Regions from separate parts of the Mesorhizobium sp. RCAM 06353 genome, predicted to be linked through region 1. Evidence: predicted binding sites of a transcription regulator. Region 1 holds the regulator's gene; the other holds the start of a gene.

Region 1 (5,384 bases):
TTCTCGGCGATCGCCGGCGCCGTCGCGCTTGCCATCCTGGTCATCCCGGTCGTCGTGCGCACCACCGAGGACATGCTCAACCTGGTGCCCAACGCCTTGCGCGAAGCCGGCACCGCGATCGGCGCGCCGCGCTGGGTGGTCATCAAGTCAGTCGCCTACCGCGCCGCGCTGTCGGGCATTGTCACCGGCATATTGCTGGCCATCGCCCGCATCTCCGGCGAGACGGCACCCCTTCTTTTCACGGCGTTGAACAACCAGTTCTGGTCGAGCAATCTCAACGCGCCAATGGCCAGCCTGCCTGTGACCATCTTCCAGTTCGCTCTCAGCCCTTACGAGGAATGGCAGCAACTGGCCTGGACTGGTGCACTCATCATCACATTGACGGTTCTCGCGCTCAGCATCTTTGCGCGCAGCTTGACCGGACGCAGAGAGGACAAATGAGCCAGATGTTGTCTCCAGACATGACGATCGCCGCCGAGGCAGCCGCCAAGGTAAAGATCGAGGTCAAGAACCTCAACTTCTATTATGGCCAGTCGAAGGCGCTGAAGGATATCACGCTGTCGCTGCCCGAGCGCAGCGTCACCGCCTTCATCGGACCGTCGGGGTGCGGAAAGTCGACGCTGCTGCGCGTCTTCAACCGCATCTATGAACTCTATCCCAAGCAGACCGCCGAGGGCCAGGTGCTGCTCGACGGCAAGAACGTTCTCGACCGTTCGCAGGATCTCAACCTGCTGCGCACCAAGATCGGCATGGTGTTCCAGAAGCCGACGCCGTTCCCGATGTCGATCTATGAGAATATCGCCTTCGGCGTCAGGCTCTATGAGAAGATCAGCAAGGCCGAGATGGACGGCCGCGTCGAGCAGGCGCTGAAGCGCGCAGCCCTGTGGAACGAGGTCAAGGACAAGCTCAATGCCAGCGGCCTCAGCCTGTCAGGCGGCCAGCAGCAGCGGCTGTGCATCGCCCGCACGGTGGCGGTGAAGCCGGAAGTCATCCTGCTCGACGAGCCGGCCTCGGCGCTCGATCCGCTGTCGACCGCCAAGATCGAGGAGCTGATCGACGAGCTGCAGGCCGACTACACGATCGTCATCGTCACCCACAATATGCAGCAGGCGGCGCGCGTCTCGAAGCAGACCGCCTTCATGTATCTGGGCGAACTGGTCGAGTTCGACAAAACCGAGAAGATATTCACGTCGCCTCGCGAGAAGCGCACGCAAGACTACATCACCGGCCGCTTCGGCTGATCGCACGCATACGAGGACCAGGATCATGGCCGAACACACAGTCGCAGCCTTCGATGAGGATCTCGGACAGATCAGCAGGCTGATCAGCGACATGGGCGACCTCGCCGGCTCGATGGTCGGCGGCGCCACCAAGGCGCTGCTGAATTCCGACAACGCGCTGGCACAGCGTGTGGTCTCCGACGATGCCATCATGGACGCGCGCCAGCGCGAACTCGACGACCGCGCCATCACGCTGATCGCCAAGCGCCAGCCGATGGCCGATGATCTGCGCCATGTCGTCGGCTCGATCCGCATGGCCGGCGACCTCGAGCGCATTGGCGACCTTGCCAAGAACATCGCCAAGCGCGTCGGCACCGTCGGTCTCAGCGCCACGCCGCGCGACCTGTCGCACTCCATCGACGCCATGGCGCAGCTGGTGCTGATCCAGGTGCAGGGCGTGATCGAAGAGTATGCGGCGCGCGATGCCGCGGCACTGGCGAAGCTGCGCGCCGACGACGAACGCATCGACGTCAAATACACCTCCGTCTTCCGCGAACTGCTGACTTACATGATGGAAGATCCGCGCAACATCACGGCGTGCACGCATCTGTTGTTCTGCGCCAAGAATCTCGAACGCATCGGCGACCACGTGACCAACATCGCCGAAAACGCCTACTATGTCCTGACCGGCACGCAGTTGCCCGCCAATCGTCCCAAGCAGGATGAGACGGCGATGTCGGCGCCCGCGGCCTGACGCAAGAGGTGACCAATCAATGATCGCGCCACGCATTATGGTGGTGGAGGATGAGGAGCCGCTGGGGGTGCTGCTCCGTTACAATCTTGAATCCGAAGGCTACCAGGTGGAGGTGGTGCCGCGCGGCGACGAGGCTGAAATCCGCCTGCAGGAGAACGTGCCCGACCTTCTGGTGCTCGACTGGATGGTGCCGGCGGTGTCCGGCATCGAACTCTGTCGGCGCCTGCGGATGCGGCCCGAGACCGAGCGGCTGCCGATCATCATGCTGACCGCGCGGGGCGAAGAAAGCGACCGCGTACGTGGGCTCTCGACCGGCGCCGACGACTATCTGGTCAAGCCGTTCTCGACGCCGGAATTCATGGCTCGCGTCAAGGCGCTGCTGCGCCGCGCCAAGCCGGAAGTTCTGTCAAGCGTGCTCAAGGTCGGCGATATCGTGCTCGACCGTGAATCGCACCGGGTCTATCGCAAGAAGAGCGAGATCCGGCTCGGCCCGACCGAGTTCCGCCTGCTTGAATTCATGATGCGCCATCCCGGCCGCGTGTTCTCGCGCAGCCAGCTGCTCGACAATGTCTGGGGCGAGACGATCTATATCGACGAGCGCACGGTGGACGTGCATGTCGGCCGGCTGCGCAAGGCGGTCAACAATGGCCGCATGCCGGACGTTATCCGCACCATTCGTGGGGCGGGCTACGCGATCCGCGAGGATTGAGCGCGACCTGATTCAGGCTACGTTTTTCTTTGCGGCAAGGCCTGATTTCGCCTGCACGCCTGGCGCGAAAATCTCCTGGTCGACGAAGGTCAATGCGCGCATGGCGCAGCCTTCGCGGATGAGGGGAAGTTCGTTCGGTTCGGTGTCGAAGGAAATCGATTTCGAGTGTTGGCCGCCGGCGGTCTGGGCGATGGCCTCGCGCAATGCCGGCTCGATCAGGTCGAAGGCGGCGGCGCTGACGCCGACCATGGCGACGGGTGCGGGATCGATCAGAGCGAACAGGCTGCCGAGGCCGTAGCCCAGTGCCTCGCCGGCTTTGCGGTAGGCTTCGCGCTCGGGTCCGTCTCGTTCGCGTGCCGTGGCGGCGAGCGCCCGCATCTGCGCGTCGCTGACATCGGCGACCGGCTCGGTGTCCTCACTGAGTTGCCTGGCGTTACGCCAGATGGCGTAGTTGCCGGCATAGGCCTCGACGCAGCCGCGGCGTCCGCAGCGGCAGAGCGCGCCGCCGGGCCGATGGATCATGTGGCCGAACTCGCCGCCCGAGGAATGGGTGCCGGTGAACAGCTCGCCCTTCAGCACCAGGCCCATGCCGATGCCGTGCGACAGAAGGATGGCGATGAAGTCGTCGCGGTAGCGCTCGGGATCGCGCCAGCGCAGCGCCACCGCCATCATGTTGCAGTCGTTTTCCATGGTGGCGGGGATGCCGAACTCGGCCTCGAGTATGTCGGCGAAGGCGATGTTGGTCTGCGGCGTGATCGGCGACCAGAGCATCGCCCGGGCCGCGGTGTCGGTGATGCCCTGGATCGCCAGCGCGATGCGGGCGACGCTGCGCACGTCGATATCGGGATCCTCGAGGCGCCGCCGCACGATGGCGACGCATTCGCCGATCAGCGCTTCGCGCGACATGGTCAGCGTGTCCAGCCGGCGCTGTTCTTCCGATACGACCTGGCCGGCATAGTCGATGACGGCGACGGAGAGGAAATTCAGCGACAGCACCACGGTCATGACAGCCGCGGCCTCGGGGTTCAGGCCGAGGCCGACCTGCGGCCGGCCGCGTTTGAGCGCGCCGGCCTCGCTCGGCTTGCCTTCGGCCAGGATGCCTTCGCCGATCAGGTCGGAAGAGATCGCCGATATGGTCGAGTGGCTGAGGCCGGTGGTCGCGGCAATCTCGGTGCGCGACGGCCGACCGGCCCGGCGCACGGCCGCAATCACCATGGCGCGGTTGCGCCGGCGCAGATCGTCGTGGCGGATTCCGACCGACATGTTTTCCCACATCCTCCCGGTCGCCGCGGTTCCTCCGGCCCCTCGAACGCTGCCAGCGACACGGTCAAATACTGGCAGAAGCGGCCCGCCCTGTCATTTATTTATTCCGAGGCTCGAAAAAAATTCGCGAGGACATCAAAATCCATCAGAATCGTTGTTGACAGCGTTCCGGTGTTGCATCAGTGTTTTTTCGAGGCTCGAAAAAATAGAGCCTTTGTGCCGGCCTTAGGGCCAGTTTGGTCGCGCCATACGCGGCGCAGGGAGGAATATCATGAAGAGATTCACAGCCGCCATCCTGGCGGGTGTCGCCATGTCGCTGACGCTCGTGTCGGTCGCGCAGGCGAAGGACAAGGTCATCGGCGTTTCGTGGTCCAACTTCCAGGAAGAGCGCTGGAAGACCGACGAAGCCGCGATGAAGAAGGCGATCGAAGCCGCCGGCGACAAGTACATCTCCGCCGATGCGCAGTCCAACCCCGGCAAGCAGCTTACCGATGTCGAAAGCCTGATTTCGCAGGGCGCCAATTCGCTGATCATCCTGGCGCAGGACGCCTCGGCCATCGGTCCGGCCGTGCAGAAGGCGCTGGACGAAGGTATTCCGGTCGTCGGCTATGACCGCCTGATCGAGAACAAGGACGTCTTCTATCTGACCTTCGACAACAAGGAAGTCGGGCGCTTGCAGGCGGCTGCGGTGTTCAAGGCCAAGCCGGAAGGCAACTATGTCTTCATCAAGGGCTCGGGTGCCGATCCGAATGCCGATTTCCTGTTCTCGGGCTCGATGGAAGTGCTCAAGGCGGCCATCGACAGCGGCAAGATCAAGAATGTCGGCGAGGCCTATACGGACGGCTGGCTGCCCGCCAACGCTCAGAAGAACATGGAGCAGTTCCTGACCGCCAACGACAACAAGGTCGATGCCGTGGTCGCGGCCAATGACGGCACCGCCGGCGGCGTCGTCGCGGCGCTGACGGCGCAGGGTTTGGCTGGTACCGTGCCGGTCTCGGGCCAGGACGGCGATCATGCCGCGCTGAACCGCATCGCTCTCGGCACGCAGACCGTATCGGTGTGGAAGGACGCGCGCGAACTCGGCAAGAATGCCGCCGAGATCGCCTCGCAGCTGGCCGACGGCAAGAAGATGACCGACATCGCTGGCGTCAAAGACTTCACGACGCCTGGCGGCAACACCGTCAAGTCACTGTTCCTGACCCCGGTGGCTATCACCAAGGACAATCTCAACGTCGTCATCGACGCCGGCTGGATCAAGAAGGACGAAGTCTGCGCAGGCGTCGCCGCCGGCAGCGTCGCGGCCTGCAACTAAACGGCGCAATACCGTTCGATATCAACGCCGCGGCCCAAAAGCCGCGGCGTTTCTCAAGGGGCTTCCGCTTCAAATGACTGCGGCAAGCAAATAGCATCCATGTTCCGGCACCCGCGCCAGACGGTA
Region 2 (5,384 bases), 380 kb from region 1:
ACGCATTTCGGCGCCTATGCCGGGCGCGCCCGCGTCAAGGGCGACTGGCTGGTGCCGCTGCCGGAAGGCATCAGCGCGCATGACGCGATGTCGGTCGGCACCGCGGGCTACACTGCCATGCTCTGCGTCATGGCGCTGGAGCGGCACGGCATCCTGCCCGACCGCGGTCCGGTGGTGGTGACGGGTGCTGCCGGCGGCGTCGGTTCGATCGCGGTCTCCATCCTGTCCAGCCTCGGTTACCACGTCATTGCTTCGACCGGCCGCAATGCCGAAAGTCCTTATTTGATTAACCTCGGCGCAGCCGAGGTGATCTCGCGCGATGAGCTCAACCAGCCTGCCAAGCCGCTGGCCAAGGAACGCTGGGCCGGCGGCATCGATCTCGGTCGGCAGCCACACGCTGGCCAATGTGCTGTCGATGACCTCCTATGGCGGCGCGGTCGCGGCTTGCGGCCTCGCCGGCGGCATGGATCTGCCGTCGAGCGTGGCCCCCTTCATCCTGCGCGGCGTCTCGCTGCTTGGCGTCGATTCGGTGATGGCGCCGAAGGCCGTGCGCCTCGAGGCCTGGCGGCGCATTCGCGCCGATCTCGACCTGCAGAAGCTCGCCAGCCTGTCCACGACCATCGGCTTCGACGGCATCATCGATGCCGCGCGCGACATCGTCGACGGCAAGATCCGCGGACGCGTCGTCGTCGACATGTAAACCCGCCGAGCGGGTCGCGGGCAGCGGACGGATCGCCAACTCAGTGGCGAATCCGTCGCTGCCGGGACAAAAACGCCCTATCCGCTAAAATTCGAACGATCCGCCGCAATTTTCCATAATCTCTGTCTGGCAAGGATTTCGCATGATCGCGGAATCCGACAGCCAGCAGGTGGACAAAGGCGACGAGGTCGATGCGTTTGCTGCATCGGCGCGGCGGTTTATCGCCGCGCCGCCGCTGGTGCCCGAGCAGCGATTGGCTAGGCGGGAAAGCCTGCCGCTGCTGACCTTCGTTGCCATCATCGTACTGGCGGGCCTCGCGCATCTGACCGGGGCGCCGATCTTCATCAGCCTCGCATTGCTGGCAACCGGCCTCGCCGGCCTCGGAATGCATCTGCATGCCAGACGCAGCGTCCACCGCACCGTGGTGCTGCTGGACGAGACCACCGCCCGCAGCCGCGCCGAGATCGAGACGCTCGCCGACCGCATGTGGGAAATGCAGGAAAGCGAGGAGCGCTTTCGCGGCCTCATCGACGCGCTTGGTGATCTCGTCATCCACCGCGACCGCGACGGCTACATCGTCTATGCCAACAAGGTGTTCGCCGATCTGGTCGAAACCGATCAGCGCGACCTTGCCGGCAAGACCCTTGCCGAACTTGGCATCGAGGTCGGCATCGTGCCCGACGCCGCCTTTTCCGACCATGAGTGCCTGAGTTCCACCGACGTCGCCATCCGCACGCCGAGCGGCCCGCGCTGGTTCTCCTGGATCGAACTGTCGGTGCGCGACAAGGATAGCGGCGCGGTTTCGCATCGCGCTATCGCCCGCGATATCACGGCCCGCAAGCGCGCTGAATCCTCCCTGATCACCGCGCGCGAGCGGGCCGAGTACGCAAGCCAGGCCAAGTCGCGCTTCCTCGCCACCGTCAGCCATGAAATCCGCACGCCGATGAACGGCATCATGGGCATGGCCAGGCTCTTGGCCGACACCAGCCTGTCGCCGGAACAGCAAACCTATGTCGGCGCCGTCTCGACCTCGGCCAGCGCCCTGCTCGCCCTGATCGAGGACCTGCTCGACTATTCCAAGATCGAGGCCGGCCGCTTCGATCCGGAGCCGCAGCCGATGTCGGTGCGCGAGATTGCCGACAACATCATCGAATTGCTGGCCGCGCGCGCCTTCGCCAAGGATATCGGCCTCGGCTGCCACGTCGAACCGGATGTACCGCAACTGATCACCGCCGATCCGGGCCGGGTCAGGCAGGTGCTGCTCAACCTCATCGGCAACGCCATCAAGTTCACCGACAGCGGCGGCGTGCTGGTCAGCATCGCGCGCGCCCGCACCGAGAGCAGCGACCGCATCTGCTTCACCATCACCGACACCGGTCCCGGCCTGCGCGACGAGGACATGGAGCGGATTTTCGAAGAGTTCGAGCAGGCCGACGGCACCTCGACGCGCGCGCATGGCGGGGCGGGGCTGGGACTTGCCATCTCCAGGCGCCTAGTGGCTGCCATGGGCGGCACGATTTCGGTCTCCAGCCGGCTTGGCCAAGGGTCGGAATTCGTCTTCGAAATCCCGGCCACGGAGGCCACGGAGGCGCCGCAGGGCCGGCAGAACGTGCTTGCGGGCAGACGCGCGGTGATCCTGTCCAGGAACGCCGTCGAGGCCGACGCCATCGCCCGCACCATCCGTGCCAATGGCGGCACAGCCGGTATCGCCACCACCGTGGCGCAGGCCGCCCCCCTGGCCGAGGGCTGCGACGCGCTGCTGGTCGACGCGGCCATGGAAGAGAGTGACGGGAGGCTGCTCAAGCGGTTGCGACAAAGCGGCTTTTCCGATTGCGAAGCCATCACGCTGATCGCGCCGACCGACCGCGGCATGCTTGGCGAGTTCCGTGCCAGCGGCTACGCGACCTTCCTGGCCCGACCGGTGCGTGGGGGGACACTTTTGCGTGTCCTTTTAACCAGCCATGCGCCGGCCCTTGCCCAGCCGCAGCCGGAAAAGCGCCGCACTCCGACACTTCGCGCCTCAAGCGACCGGCAGCAGGGCCTGTCCGTGCTGATCGCCGAAGACAACGACATCAATGCCATGCTGGCTCGCGCCACGCTGTTGAAGGCCGGGCACCGCGTCAAGGTGGTTGGCAATGGCAAGGCCGCCGTCGAGGCCGTCACCAGCGCCGGGCACAAGCACCGCTTCGACGTGGTGCTGATGGACCTGCATATGCCGGTCATGGACGGGTTGGACGCCATTGCCGCGATCCGCCGCCATGAAGAGGAAACATCGGCGGCGCCCGTGCCGATCATGGTGCTGTCGGCCGACAGCCAGGAAAAAACCCGCCATACGGTGCTCGCCCACGGCGCCAGCGGCTTCGTCACCAAGCCGCTCGACCCCGATGCGCTTGTCAGCGCCGTCGAGGGCCAGGTCGCGGCCTGAGCAGCTTTTTTCCGGCGCGCGGCTAGTGCATTTCAAGTGAAAGTGACTCCGCCTTTGCGACGACGACATGCATGAAAACAAGGACCTGGCGCGCGTTGCCTGGGTTCGTGCAAACGCGACGCGCTTCAGATTTCCGCACCTAACGTAGCCGGTTGACCGTTTTCGCCAGCCGACGAAGTATTGCCCGCGACGCCGTATCACGGTACTGTCACAATCCTGTTGCACCTACACCGTATCCCCGTGCCAAGAGGGATGGCTCGAAGGAGAATCACTCGTGCATACAGTTATGCCGGAATGTGACACTCGGCCAAACGCCAGCAGCGCCTTGCTTGCCGGAGGTAACGTCGATTCCATCATAAAAGGCGCAGCACTCGGCCGTATCGGCAATCTCGAAGTGCGGCTCGCCCGCAACGAGGCCGAGATCGCGGCCGCGCAGGAAGTGCGCTACCGCGTATTTTACGACGAGCTTGGCGCCAGGAAGGACCTGTTCCAGGCGCAGGACCGTCGCGACGCCGATCGGTTCGATCCGCTCTGCGATCATCTTCTGGTGCTGGATACGACGCTTTCCGGCCCCGAACATCGCCGTATCGTCGGTACCTATCGCCTGCTGCGGCAAGAAATCGCGGCCACCGCCGGCGGTTTCTATTCCGAAGGCGAGTTCGAGCTGACCAAGCTCATCGCCCGTCACCCCGGCCAGCGTTTTCTCGAACTCGGCCGCTCCTGCGTTTTGCCGCAATACCGCTCGAAGCGCACCATCGAGGCGCTGTGGCAAGGCATCTGGGCCTATATCAACCACTACGAAATCGGCGTGATGACCGGCTGCGCCTCTTTCCACGGCACCGTGCCGGCCGCTCACGCGGAGGCACTCACCTATCTTGCCCATCACTGCCGTACCAATTCCGCCTGGGACGTGCGCGCGGTTTCCGATCGGTACTGCTCCATGGATCTGATGCCGATCGAGGCGGTCAACGCCAAGGCGGCGATCGCGGCGATGCCGCCTCTGGTCAAGGGCTATCTGAGGGTCGGCGCCCGCATTGGCGACGGCTGCGTCATCGACCGCGAATTCTCGACCGTCGACGTCTTCGTGGTGATGCCGGTCAAGGAGATCGGCGCCCGCTACGTCAACTACTATGGCGGGGAAGCGCAGCGTTTCGCCGCCTGACGCCAGCGAATAGCGAATAGCGAGTGCTGTGCCGCAATTCTGCGGACTGTCATCCCTATTCGCTACTCACTTTCTTCACGGAATATCCTCCGGCCTTCGTCCCGGCCGGCTCTTGTAGGACGGAAACGACCAGCCGAAACGCAGCGCGCCGCCGCGCACGGCGAGCGCCACGACGAAGCCGGCCAACCCCGAGACGATCTGCGGCAATCCGGCGACGTCACCCAGCGTGAAGATCGCGGCGCCCGCCAGAGCGGCCGTCACATAGATCTCCGGCCTCAGCAGCACCGATGGCTCGCCGGCCAGCAGATCGCGCAATATGCCGCCGAAGGTCGCGGTCAGCATGCCGGTGATGATCGAAACCACCGGCGAACCGGTGATTGCCAGCCCCTTCGCCGCGCCCATCACTGAAAAGGCGGCGAGCCCGATGGCGTCGAGCCACAGCAGCAGCTTGTAGCGGGATTCGACGCGGTGCGCGGTGAAGAAGACCAGAACCGCCACGACAGCGCAGATCAGCACATAGTCGCGGTTTCCCACCCAGAAGACCGGCACATTGAGGATAAGGTCGCGAAACGTGCCGCCGCCAATGCCGGTGACGCTGGCCAGGAACAGGAACCCGATAATGTCGAGCTGCTTGCGCGACGCAGCCAACGCCCCGGTCGCCGCAAAAACGGCGACGCCGGCATAATCGAGAAGGGCGATGGGATGCATGGAAGGCCAGGGCAGTAAGGGAATAGGGCAGTAAGGCAGTATGTTTAACACGAAGCGGGAGAGTTGGGACGCCCCCTCTCCTCCTACTGCCCTGCTGCCTAATCCCTAACTACGCATCCCTCTCCGCCTCGTCATTCACCGGCCCCGGCTCGACCGGCGCCTCGGCGGTGAACTTCGGGCCGCCCTTGGCGACGCCAACCATCGCCGGGCGCAGCACCCGCTCGCCGATCGAATAGCCCGGCTGCACGACCTGAACCACCGTGTTGGCCGGGACATCGGGATTGGGCACTTCGAACATCGCCTGGTGGAAATTGGGATCGAACTTCTCGCCTTCGGGAGTAAGTTTCTTGACCCCGTGCCGTTCCAGCGCCGACAGCATGGCGCGCTCG

What was found. The regulator PhoB, encoded in region 1, activates phosphate uptake and scavenging genes when phosphate is short. The targets are predictions, from matches to a motif close to TGTCATNNANCTGTCAT.
Region 2: the regulator PhoB is predicted to act here: its motif matches at 3,332-3,348, upstream of olsB (l-ornithine N(alpha)-acyltransferase).

What each region holds. Positions count from the first base shown of each region.
Region 1 is NZ_CM185031.1:1,949,476-1,954,859, forward strand. Features, by position in the region: gene pstA (phosphate ABC transporter permease PstA) at 1-441, shown strand, start outside; gene pstB (phosphate ABC transporter ATP-binding protein PstB) at 438-1,241, shown strand; gene phoU (phosphate signaling complex protein PhoU) at 1,267-1,974, shown strand; gene phoB (phosphate regulon transcriptional regulator PhoB) at 1,994-2,683, shown strand; gene AC56QX_RS09195 (ROK family protein) at 2,696-3,946, opposite strand; gene xylF (D-xylose ABC transporter substrate-binding protein) at 4,218-5,258, shown strand.
Region 2 is NZ_CM185031.1:2,326,566-2,331,949, reverse strand. Features, by position in the region: partial or broken gene acuI (acrylyl-CoA reductase (NADPH)) at 1-700, shown strand, start outside; gene AC56QX_RS11025 (ATP-binding protein) at 843-3,125, shown strand; gene olsB (l-ornithine N(alpha)-acyltransferase) at 3,412-4,287, shown strand; gene AC56QX_RS11015 (trimeric intracellular cation channel family protein) at 4,363-4,995, opposite strand; gene grpE (nucleotide exchange factor GrpE) at 5,105-5,384, opposite strand, start outside.